DNA from 2 places in the Bordetella tumbae genome. Region 2 is predicted to be linked to the other one. Evidence: predicted binding sites of a transcription regulator. Region 2 holds the regulator's gene; the other holds the start of a gene.
What was found. Region 2 encodes LexA, which represses DNA repair genes until DNA is damaged. Its sites were predicted from a motif close to ACTGTATNNNNATACAGT; they were not measured.

Region 1 (5,600 bases), on a different contig from region 2:
GGCCCCTGGTCATGGGCCGAGTCCGTGCGATAGGCCCGGCGCCACGCCCAGGCACGCGGCAGGGACGCCTTCAGAGAGACAATCAAGAGCAGCAAACGCCCACAACACCAACAGCGATAAAAAAAGCCCCCACGCTGCGCCTTCGGCTTGCTGCCCCCCAAGGGGGCGTTTTTATCTTGGGGCGGCCAGGCGGTAAAAAAATCGAGCGCCCGAGAGGCGCCCGATATAGACCTGTGGCAGGGCCGCGTATCAACGTACGAGCAGCCCCGGTGCCTCGGGTTTATTTCTTCATCATGTCGAAGAACTCGGCGTTGGTCTTGGTGGCGCGCATCTTGTCCAGGATGAATTCCATCGATTGGATTTCGTCCATGTCGTGGATGAATTTGCGCAATACCCAGACCTTTTGCAGCAGGTCGGGCTTGATCAGCAGTTCTTCGCGGCGGGTGCCGGATTTGTTCAGATTGATCGCGGGATAGACGCGTTTTTCGGCCAGACGGCGCTCGAGGTGGACTTCGGAGTTACCGGTGCCCTTGAATTCCTCGTAGATGACTTCGTCCATGCGGCTGCCGGTTTCGATCAGTGCCGTACCCAGGATCGTCAGCGAGCCACCTTCTTCGAGGTTGCGGGCAGCGCCGAAGAAACGTTTGGGGCGTTGCAGGGCGTTGGCATCGACACCGCCGGTCAGGACCTTGCCCGAAGCGGGCACCACGGTGTTGTAGGCACGTGCCAGACGGGTAATGGAGTCCAGCAGGATCACCACGTCTTTTTTCATTTCGACCAGGCGCTTGGCCTTTTCGATGACCATTTCCGCGACTTGCACGTGGCGGGTGGCGGGCTCGTCAAAGGTCGAGGCGACGACTTCGCCGCGCACTGTGCGCTGCATCTCGGTGACTTCCTCGGGCCGTTCGTCGACCAGCAGGACGATCATGACGGCTTCGGGGTAGTTCGTGGTGATGGCGTGCGCGATGTGCTGCATCATCACCGTCTTGCCCGACTTGGGGCTGGCGACGATCAGACCGCGTTGGCCTTTGCCGATCGGGGCAAAGATGTCCATGATCCGGCCGGTCAGGTTTTCTTCGCTCTTGATGTCGCGTTCCAGACGCATCGGCTGATTCGGGTGCAGCGGCGTCAGGTTTTCGAACATGATGCGATGCTTGATCGCTTCGGGAGCCGAGCCGTTGACCTTGTCGACCTTGACCAGGGCAAAGTAGCGCTCGCCGTCTTTCGGGGTGCGGACCTCGCCCTCGATGGAGTCGCCGGTGTGCAGGTTGAAACGGCGGATCTGCGACGGCGAAATGTAGATGTCGTCGGTACTGGCCAGGTAGGAGGTCTCGGGAGAACGCAGAAAGCCAAAGCCGTCGGGCAGGACTTCCAGTACGCCGTCGCCGAAGATCTGCTCGCCTTGTTTGGCCCGCCGTTTCATGATGGCGAACATCAGCTCTTGCTTGCGCAAGCGGTTGGCGTTTTCGATTTCCAGGCCGGCGGCCATTTCCAGCAACTGCGAAACGTGCAGCGCCTTCAGTTCATTGAGGTGCATCGCGGTGAAAGGGGGATAGTAGAGAAGGGTCTTGGCGGCAGGCCACGGACGGGCCCGCGCGGTAATCTCAGACGGGGCGCCGACCAGGCCGGCGCACGGATTTACAACACGTAGTGTATTACAACGCGCCGTCCAGGAAAGCAGTTAATTGCGATTTCGACAGGGCGCCGACTTTCGTGGCGGCGGCTTGACCGTCCTTGAACAGCATCAACGTGGGAATGCCACGGATGCCGTATTTGGCGGCGGTGTCCTGGTTTTCGTCGACGTTCAGCTTGGCGACCGTCAGGCGGCCGGCGTACTCGGAGGCGACTTCCTCCAGGAGAGGGGCGATCATCTTGCAGGGGCCACACCAGGCCGCCCAGTAATCGACCAGCACCGGCTGACCGGATTTGATCACATCGGCATCGAAGCTTGCATCGCTGACGTTCTTGATTTGCTCGCTCATGGTGATTCTCGGTTCCGCGGCATGATGGGCGTCAGACGCCCCTGCCATTTTTGTTCTACTAAAAGGTAGGTGAGGCATTAAGCATACCACTGTTGAAAACAACAGGGTTTGCCAGTTTTGTGTAGCATGTTGCGTCGTGGTCGACGGAATTCAGAAACTGGCAAACTGCCATTCTGTCATTCTTTGACCTGCAAACTACTTATCCTACCGAATTCGGACTGGTCAGGACGTGCGCATCCTACCTAAGGCCGCGCAAAATCTAGACTTATCCGTAAAATGTCGGTTTTTTTCCACAGATCTTGGGGATAACTTGGCTACACCACGTTACACCGAAGCCTCCATCCGAGTCCTGAAGGGACTGGAGCCGGTGCGTCAGCGTCCGGGTATGTACACCCGCACCGAAAATCCCCTGCACGTCGTGCAGGAGGTCATCGACAACGCCGCTGATGAGGCGCTCGCCGGCTATGGCAAGCAGATCCAGGTCACCCTGCATGCCGACGGCAGCGTGTCGGTCGAGGACGATGGACGCGGTATTCCCGTCGGCCTGCACCCCGAAGAAAACGCGCCGGTGGTCGAATTGGTCTTTACCCGGCTGCACGCCGGGGGCAAATTCGACAAGCAGGGCGGGGGCGCTTATGCCTTTTCCGGCGGCCTGCATGGCGTCGGGGTGTCCGTCACCAACGCACTGGCGACGCGGCTCGAAGTCGTCGTCTGGCGCGATGGCGCGACCAACCGTCTGGTTTTCCAGGGCGGCGATGTGACCGAGCCCTTGGCGCCGTATCCGGAAGCAGGACGCAAAAAGTCCGGCACCCGCGTGCGTGTCTGGCCCGACGGCAAATATTTCGACAGCCCCCAGATCCCGCTGGGCGAGCTGAATCACCTGCTGCGCAGCAAGGCTGTACTGCTGCCGGGCGTGAAAGTCACGCTGATCAACGAAAAAACCGGCGACACCAAAGTCTGGCAATACACCGATGGTCTGCGTGGTTACTTGGCCGAGGCGCTGTCCGGTTCGGAACTGATGGTGCCGTTTTTCGAGGGCCAGCAGTATGCCGGGGCCGATCACGAGAGCTTTGCCGATGGCGAGGGCGCACAGTGGGTCGTGGCCTGGACCGAGGACGGCAATGCGGTGCGCGAGTCCTACGTCAACCTGATTCCGACGCCAGCAGGCGGCACGCACGAGTCCGGTCTGCGCGAGGGCCTGTTCTCGGCGGTCAAGGGGTTTGCCGAGCTGCACAGTCTGCTGCCCAAGGGCGTCAAGCTGTTGCCGGAGGATGTGTTCTCGCGCGCCAGCTTCGTGCTGTCGGCCAAGGTCCTCGATCCACAATTCCAGGGCCAGATCAAAGAACGCCTGAACAGCCGCGACGCGGTGCGATTGGTTGGCGGCTTTGCAAAAAGCGCGCTCGACCTCTGGCTGCACAGCAATGTCGAATACGGCAAAAAATTGGCCGAGTTGGCGATCCGTCAGGCCCAGGCTCGGGCGCGTTCGGCGCAGAAAGTCGAAAAGCGCAAGAGCTCGGGCGTGGCGGTGTTGCCGGGCAAGCTGACCGATTGCGAGTCTTCTGATGCTACTCGTACCGAGGTGTTCCTGGTCGAGGGCGACTCGGCTGGCGGCTCGGCCAAAATGGGGCGCGACAAGGAATTCCAGGCCATCCTGCCGCTGCGCGGCAAGGTCCTGAATTCCTGGGAAGTCGACCGCGACCGGCTGTTCGCCAATAACGAGATCCACGATATTTCCGTGGCGATCGGGGTGGATCCGCACGGCCCGAATGACTCGCCGGATTTGTCGGGGCTGCGTTATGGCCGCATCTGCATCTTGTCAGATGCCGACGTGGACGGCTCGCACATTCAGGTGCTGCTGTTAACCCTGTTCTATCGCCATTTTCCCAAGCTGGTCGAGGCGGGGCACGTGTACGTAGCCAAGCCGCCTTTGTTCCGTCTGGACGTTCCCGCTCAAGGCAAGCGCCCCGCGCGCAAGATCTATTGCCTGGATCAGGGCGAGCTCGAGGCAGCACAAGACAAGCTCCTCAAAGAAGGCGTGCGCGAGGGTGCATGGAGCATCAGCCGATTCAAGGGGCTGGGTGAAATGAATCCGGAGCAGTTGTGGGAAACCACGATGAATCCCGATACGCGACGCCTGTTGCCTGTGGGCTATGGTGCGCTGACCCCCGAGGACACCACCAGCATGTTCGACATGCTGATGGGTAAAGGCGAGTCATCGCAACGCCGTGCCTGGATCGAGGAAAAGGGTAATCTCGCTGAGCTCGATATTTGATTCTGGCCTGATCAGGCAGCCAGACCAACATGGATCAACACTGCCTTGGCCGACCCGGTAAGAACGCCTCCTGGACTGTGCTCTGCACAGTCCGCCCTGCAAAGGGCAGCCAGTGCGTAAGCGCAGCGGAGGCTTTTCCTGACAGCAATTTCGACGACACATGACTGACAGCAATCAACCTGGCTTGTTTGATGAAGCCGCCGGCGGGGCCGATGAGGCCATCACGCTGGGCCGCTATGCCGAGCAGGCCTATCTGGACTACGCCGTTTCCGTGGTGCGGGGCCGCGCCTTGCCCGATGTGGGTGATGGGCAAAAGCCGGTACAGCGCCGTATCCTTTTCGCCATGCAGGACATGGGCTTGGGCCCAGGCGCCAAGCCCGTCAAATCCGCGCGCGTGGTGGGCGATGTGCTGGGTAAATATCACCCGCACGGCGACCAGGCGGCGTATGACGCCATGGTGCGCATGGCGCAGGACTTTTCGCTGCGCTATCCGCTGATCGATGGCCATGGCAACTTTGGTTCGCGCGACGGCGACAATGCCGCCGCGATGCGTTATACCGAAGCGCGTTTGACGCCGTTTTCGCGTCTGCTGCTCGACGAGCTCGACGAGGGCACCGTCGATTTCGCGCCGAACTATGACGGCAGCCAGCAAGAGCCGCAAATGTTGCCGGCACGTTTGCCGGTGATGCTGCTCAATGGCGCTTCGGGCATTGCCGTGGGGATGGCCACGGAAATCCCGTCGCACAATCTGCGCGAGGTGGCGCAGGCTTGTGTCGCGTTGATCAAGCAGCCGAGCCTGCCCGACACCGAGCTGCACGCGATGGTGCCGGGCCCCGATTTCGCCGGTGGCGGTCAAATCATCACGCCGGCGGCCGACATCGCGCAGATCTATCAGGGTGGCCGTGGCTCGCTCAAGGCGCGCGCGCGCTGGCAATTCGAGGAAATGGCGCGCGGTCAGTGGCAACTGGTCGTGCATGAGCTGCCTCCCGGCACGTCCTGCCAGAAGGTCCTCGAGGAAATCGAAGAGCTCACGAACCCGAAGGTCAAGTCCGGCAAAAAGAGCCTGACGGCCGACCAGCAGCAGTCCAAGGCTGTCATGCTGAACTTGCTGGACGCCGTGCGCGACGAGTCCGGCAAGGACGCCGCCGTACGTCTGGTGTTCGAACCCAAGACCTCGCGCGTGGATCGCGATGAGTTCGTCAATACGCTGCTCGCGCAGACCAGCATGGAAAGCAGTGTGCCGATCAACCTGGTGTGCATCGGCACCGATGGCCGGCCGCGTCAAAAGGGACTGCGCGACATTTTGACCGAGTGGGTGGCGTTCCGCACCGACACGGTCGTGCGTC
Region 2 (6,845 bases):
CTTGCTGCGCGAGCGTTTGATCTTTCTGGTTGGCCCCGTCAATGACAATACGGCCAACCTGATCGTGGCGCAGCTGCTGTTCCTGGAGTCGGAAAACCCCGATAAGGACATCTCGTTGTACATCAACTCGCCCGGCGGGTCGGTGTATGCCGGGATGGCCATCTTCGATACCATGCAGTTCATCAAGCCCGATGTTTCGACGTTGTGCACGGGCTTGGCCGCCAGCATGGGTGCTTTCCTGCTCGCAGCGGGCAAAAAGGGCAAGCGTTTCACTTTGCCCAATTCGCGTATCATGATTCACCAGCCGTCCGGCGGTGCGCAGGGTCAGGCCTCCGATATCCAGATCCAGGCCCGGGAAATCCTCGACCTGCGCGAGCGTCTGAACCGCATTTTGGCCGATAACACCGGCCAGCCCGTCGACCGTATTGCCGTAGACACAGAGCGTGACAACTTCATGTCGGCCGAAGATGCGGTATCGTATGGTTTGGTGGACAAGGTTCTCGCATCCCGTTCCGAGGGCTAGGCCCGCGAAACACCGGGCCTAAGCAGTGCCGTGACGTCCAAGTAAGCGTTGAATGCGCCGGCCTTGACCGGCGGCGCATTTTCACCAGAGATACGAAACACATATGCCTGATAAAAAGGGACCGGCCGACGCAAAAGTGCTGCACTGCTCGTTCTGCAACAAGAGCCAGCACGAAGTCCGCAAGCTGATTGCAGGGCCATCGGTGTTCATTTGCGATGAGTGCATTGACCTCTGCAATGACATCATCCGCGAAGAAGCGCAGGCCTCTGCGCGCGCGGCCATACGGTCTGAGCTGCCTACGCCGACCGAAATCAAGACCTTTCTGGACCAATACGTCATCGGTCAGACGCTGCCCAAGCGCATGCTGGCCGTGTCGGTGTACAACCACTACAAACGCATTCGCCACGGCGAAATCAAAGGCGACGAAGTCGAGCTCTCCAAGAGCAACATCATGCTCATCGGGCCCACCGGCTCGGGCAAGACGCTCCTGGCCCAGACCTTGGCCCGCATGCTGAATGTCCCGTTTGTGATGGCCGATGCCACCACCCTGACCGAAGCCGGTTACGTGGGTGAAGACGTCGAAAACATCATCCAAAAGCTGCTGCAGAACTGCAACTACGAGGTCGACAAGGCTCAGCGCGCCATCATCTATATCGACGAAATCGACAAGATCTCGCGCAAGTCCGACAACCCCTCCATCACCCGTGATGTTTCGGGTGAGGGCGTACAGCAGGCGTTGCTCAAGCTCATCGAGGGCACCGTCGCCTCGGTACCGCCGCAGGGTGGTCGCAAGCATCCCAACCAGGATTTCGTCCAGGTCGATACCACCAACATTCTGTTCATCGTGGGTGGTGCGTTCGACGGCCTGGAAAAAGTCATCCGCGACCGTACTGAAAAGTCCGGCATCGGTTTCTCCGCCTCCGTCAAGGCAAAATCCGAGCGGGGCGTAGGCGAGTTGTTCAGCGAAGTCGAGCCCGAGGATCTGATCAAATTTGGTCTGATTCCCGAGTTGGTGGGCCGTCTGCCTGTTGTGGCGACCCTGGACGAGCTCGACGAGGCGGCACTCGTTCAAATCCTGACCGAGCCCAAGAACTCGCTGATCAAACAGTTCCAAAAGCTCTTTGCCATGGAGGGCGCCGAGCTCGACATACGCCCCGGTGCACTCAAGGCCATTGCCCGCAAAGCGCTCAAGCGCAAAACGGGTGCTCGCGGCCTGCGTTCCATTATCGAAGGCGCCTTGCTGGACACCATGTATGACTTGCCCTCTCAAGGCAACGTCAGCCGCGTGGTTTTGGACGAAAACGTCATCGACGGCGACGGCAAGCCCTTGCTGATTTACGCCGACGAGACGGGGACCTCGGACAAGCCGGCTCAGCCCCAGGTGCGGGGCGCAGCTGCCTGATTCATTGCTTCGTCAAACAAAGCAAAATCCAGCAAAAAACCCGTTTTGTAACGGGTTTTTTTGCATTTAGGGGGTTATGCGGACGACGACGGCTTGAATTTTCGGCTATTGTTCCCATATCAGACGTAACGGATTCGGATAACCAGCTTCGCTTGGGATCCGATCTACATTATGCCGAGTCAAATCAAGGAATCCTATATGTCTGCCAGTCAGACCCTGCCATCCGAACCCATCGACCTGCCGCTGCTGCCTCTGCGCGACGTGGTGGTGTTCCCGCACATGGTTATTCCGCTGTTTGTGGGCCGTCCCCGTTCGATCAAGGCGCTCGAAGTCGCCATGGAATCGGGCAAAAGCATCATGCTGGTGGCGCAAAAATCCGCCGGCAAAGACGATCCTACGCCCGAAGACGTCTACGAAATCGGCTGCGTGGCTAGCATTCTGCAAATGCTGAAATTGCCTGACGGTACCGTCAAGGTGCTGGTCGAGGGCACGCAACGCGCGCGTATCGATACGATCGACGACGCCGAAACGCATTTCGTGTGCCAGGTCACCCCCGTCGAACTCGATCCTGCGCAAAGCTCAGAGACCGAGGCTCTGCGCCGCGCGATCGTGGCCCAGTTCGAGCAGTACGTCAAACTCAACAAAAAGATCCCGCCCGAGATTCTGACCTCGCTGGCTGGGATCGACGATGCCGGCCGTCTGGCCGACACCATCGCCGCCCATCTGCCGCTCAAGCTCGAGCAAAAGCAGACGATGCTGGAAATCCTCGGCACTTCCGAGCGCCTCGAGGGCCTGCTGACGCAATTGGAAACGGAAATCGACATCCTTCAGGTCGAAAAGCGTATCCGTGGCCGCGTCAAAAAGCAGATGGAGAAAAGCCAGCGCGACTATTATCTGAACGAGCAAGTCAAAGCCATTCAGAAAGAGTTGGGCGAGGGCGAAGAAGGCGCCGACATCGAAGAGCTCGAAAAGAAAATCATTGCTGCGCATATGCCCAAGGATGCGCGCAAGAAGGCCGACGCCGAGCTCAAAAAACTCAAGCTCATGTCGCCCATGTCGGCCGAAGCTACCGTGGTGCGCAACTACATCGATACGCTCATCAATCTTCCCTGGAAGAAAAAGAGCAAGATCAACAACTCCATCAGCAACGCCGAAAACGTGCTCGATGACGATCACTATGGCCTGGAAAAGGTCAAAGAGCGCATCGTCGAGTATCTGGCCGTGCAGCAGCGTGTCGACAAGGTCAAGGCCCCGATTCTCTGCCTGGTAGGCCCTCCGGGCGTCGGTAAAACCTCGCTGGGACAATCCATTGCGCGTGCCACGAACCGCAAGTTCGTGCGTATGGCCCTGGGCGGCGTGCGCGACGAGGCCGAAATCCGTGGCCATCGCCGTACCTACATCGGTTCCATGCCCGGCAAGATCGTGCAGAACATGAGCAAGGTCGGCGTGCGTAACCCCTTGTTCCTGCTGGATGAGATCGACAAGCTCGGTATGGATTTCCGTGGCGATCCCGCCTCGGCATTGCTCGAGGTGCTCGACCCCGAACAGAACCACACGTTCCAGGATCACTACATCGAAGTCGACTTTGATCTGTCTGACGTCATGTTCGTGGCCACCAGCAATACGCTGAACATCCCGCCCGCGTTGTTGGATCGTATGGAAGTCATTCGTCTGTCGGGCTACACCGAAGACGAAAAAATCCATATCGCCCGTGACCATCTGCTGCCCAAGCTGATGAAGAACAACGGCGTCAAGGAATCTGAACTAGTGGTTGACGATTCCGCCTTGCGCGATATCGTGCGTTACTACACTCGCGAAGCCGGTGTGCGTGCGCTCGAGCGCGAAGTCGGCAAGATCTGCCGCAAGGTCGTGAAAGAGTCCTTAGCTCAGGCAGACAAGGCCAAGGCCGAGGGCAAGCCTGTGTCTCAGACGGTCGAGCCCGTCAAAGTCGACGCCGAGAACCTCAGCAAGTACCTGGGCGTGCGTCGTTATACCTTTGGCATGGCAGAAAAGGAAAACCAGATCGGCCAAGTCACCGGTTTGGCCTGGACCGAAGTCGGCGGCGATTTGCTCACGATCGAAGTCGCCGATATGTCTGGCAAGGGCGTGATTCAACGTACCGGTTCGCTGGGTGACGTGATGAAAGAGTCGGTGGAAGCCGCTCGTACTGTCGTACGCTCGCGTGCGCGTCGTCTGGGTTTTGCCGACAGCGTGTTCGAAAAGCACGACATGCACGTTCACGTCCCCGAAGGCGCTACGCCGAAGGACGGCCCATCGGCGGGTATCGCCATCACCACAGCCATGGTCTCGGCTTTGTCGCGTATTCCGGTGCGCGCTGATGTGGCAATGACGGGTGAAATCACCTTGCGTGGCGAGGTCTTGCCGATCGGTGGCCTAAAGGAAAAACTGCTGGCTGCGCACCGTGGTGGTATCAAGACAGTGCTGATTCCCGAGGAGAACGTCAAAGACTTGGCCGACATTCCGGACAACGTCAAAAACCACCTCGAGATCGTGCCGGTGCGTTGGATCGACAAGGTGCTTGAGCTGGCGCTGGAACGCCAGCCCGAGCCACTGTCCGACGAAGAAGTCGTCAAGGAGCCCTTGGTCGCCAAAGCAGCGGAAACCGCTGCGCCGGGTGATCCTGTGTTCAAGCATTAAGACTTCAGCGGTTCGTGTCATACCATCGGTATGACACCAAAGCCCCCGAATTCATTGCAACTCGCATGAGTTCGGGGGCTTTTTGCTGCTGGAGGGGCAGCAAGTATGGCGGTTAATTAATGCAGTGCCTGCGTGCGGATCAGGCCAACAGCAATGCCCTCAAGCGCAAAGTCTAGTGTCCCATCCACCACGATGGGCGAGAAATCTGGATTTTCAGGCAGGAGCTCGATGTGTCCTTGGCGGTGTTGCAGGCGTTTTACCGTAACGTCGTCGCCCAGGCGGGCAACGACGATCTGGCCATTGCGTGCCTCGGTGGCTCGCTTGACGGCGAGCAGATCGCCTTCGAGGATCCCTGCGTCGCGCATACTCATGCCGCGTACTTTCAGCAGGTAGTCGGGCGTCTGGGCAAACAGTCCAGGATCCACGCCGACCTCGCGCTCGACATGCTCGGCAGCCAGAATGGGGCTGCCTGCTGCCACGCGGCCTACCAGCGGCAGCAATAGGCGGCTCACCGCGTCCGCGGCGAACCTGGCGAGGCTCGATGGCGCTGCAACGCCGGCAGGCGATGTGGCGTGACCATGAGAAGAGGTGGCGGGGTCAATGGACTCTATCAGCCGGATACCGCGTGATGCGCCGGCCGTCAACTCGATGGCCCCCTTGCGCGCGAGAGCCTTGAGGTGGTCCTCGGCGGCATTGGGAGAACGAAAACCCAATGCTCGGGCAATTTCGGCACGAGTAGGAGGAAAGCCGGTGCGTGCCACCGTTTGCCGGATGTGGTTCAGGATTTCCTGTTGGCGCTCGGTGAGTTTGGTAGCCATGGCAATGATCCGCTTCGGACTGTATGAATATACAGCAGGATTTTGGACGAGCCTATATAAAAAAGCAAGTCACGTGGCGACGAATAGGACTGCGGGAACGATATGCATTGGTATGTACCGGCAAAAAGCGCCCCCTCGGGGGGGGAGCAAGCCGAAGGCGTGACGTCTTTTTTGGATGTCATGGTTGTGCGGTCTGTGGCATGCGTAGAGTGGAGTTCTTTTGGCGCAGGAGATCGGCGTGTAAAAGCCCCGCCGGGCCTATCGCCGCGACTCGGCCCATGAGCAGGGGCCTCGGCCCGCTTCGCGGGCTAAATCGCGGCTCAACGGCCCGGCGGGGCTTTTACACGCCGACCTCCTGCTCGCAATGTCTGCCATTGACGGATGTCATGCGCTTTGCTGTATCAACGCTGTTGAGTGACGTTCAGGCTAGGCGGGTGGCGCTAGCTCAACCCATCGCATTGCCAAAGTCGGCTTCAACAAACAGCTGATGGCCATTAGCCCTCGTTGCATTCCCTCATCATGAGTCCCTGTCGCGTGCCTGGGCGTGGTGCCGGGCCGTTGAGCACGGATTTAGTCCGCGCAGCGGACCGAGGCCCCTGCTCATGGGCCGAGTCCGTGCGATAGGCCCGGCGCCACGCTCAGGCACGCGACAGGGACGCCTTCAGAGAGACAATCAAGAGCAGCAACCGCCCACCACACGAACAGCGATAAAAATGCCCTCACGCTGCGCCTTCGGCTTGCTGCCCCCCGAGGGGGGCGTTTTTATCTTGGGGCGGCCCGGCGACAAAAAAGAAAAGGACCCGTTCTTGCGTCCGGGTCCTTCAGTCAGGTGAGAGTGCGCCTGCTGTTTATTTGATGACCGCTGCGATAGCCTTGGCCACTGTATCGATATTGTGGCTGTTGAGCGCAGCGACGCAGATGCGGCCGCTGGACACGGCGTAGATGCCGTGTTCTTCGCGCAGGGTGTCGACTTGTGCCGAGGTCAGGCCCGAATACGAGAACATGCCGCGCTGCTCGCGTACGAAACTGAAGTCTTGCGAGGCGCCTGCTGCCTTGATTTTGTCGACCAGTTGTTCGCGCATCAGACGGATGCGGTCACGCATACTGGCGAGTTCCTGTTCCCATAGCGTATACAGCTCGGGCGTGTTCAACACCGACGACACCACCGTGCCGCCGTGCGTGGGCGGGTTGGAGTAGTTGGTGCGGATCACGCGCTTGAGCTGGCTCAGCACACGCTTGGCTTCGTCTTGGTTGCCCGCGACCACCGTCAGGGCGCCCACGCGCTCGCCATACAGCGAGAACGATTTCGAGAACGACGAGCTGATCAGCATCGTCAGGCCCAGATCTGCAAACAAGCGTACGACGGCGGCGTCCTCTTGCAGGCCGGCGCCAAAGCCTTGGTAAGCGATGTCCAGGAACGGCACCAGCTTGCGAGACTTGACGA

Region 1: ACYVI2_RS04245 (DNA topoisomerase IV subunit B) is a predicted target of LexA. The motif match lies at 2,071-2,088, and genes of this name have one in related genera.

Annotation. Positions count from the first base shown of each region.
Region 1 covers NZ_BAAGVG010000004.1:200,340-205,939, reverse strand. Annotated here, with positions in the region: gene rho (transcription termination factor Rho) at 281-1,537, opposite strand; gene trxA (thioredoxin TrxA) at 1,656-1,982, opposite strand; gene ACYVI2_RS04245 (DNA topoisomerase IV subunit B) at 2,293-4,254, shown strand; gene parC (DNA topoisomerase IV subunit A) at 4,415-5,600, shown strand, end outside.
Region 2 covers NZ_BAAGVG010000025.1:198,788-205,632, forward strand. Annotated here, with positions in the region: gene clpP (ATP-dependent Clp endopeptidase proteolytic subunit ClpP) at 1-523, shown strand, start outside; gene clpX (ATP-dependent Clp protease ATP-binding subunit ClpX) at 627-1,925, shown strand; gene lon (endopeptidase La) at 2,124-4,583, shown strand; gene lexA (transcriptional repressor LexA) at 4,700-5,401, opposite strand; gene ACYVI2_RS27655 (amino acid aminotransferase) at 6,250-6,845, opposite strand, start outside.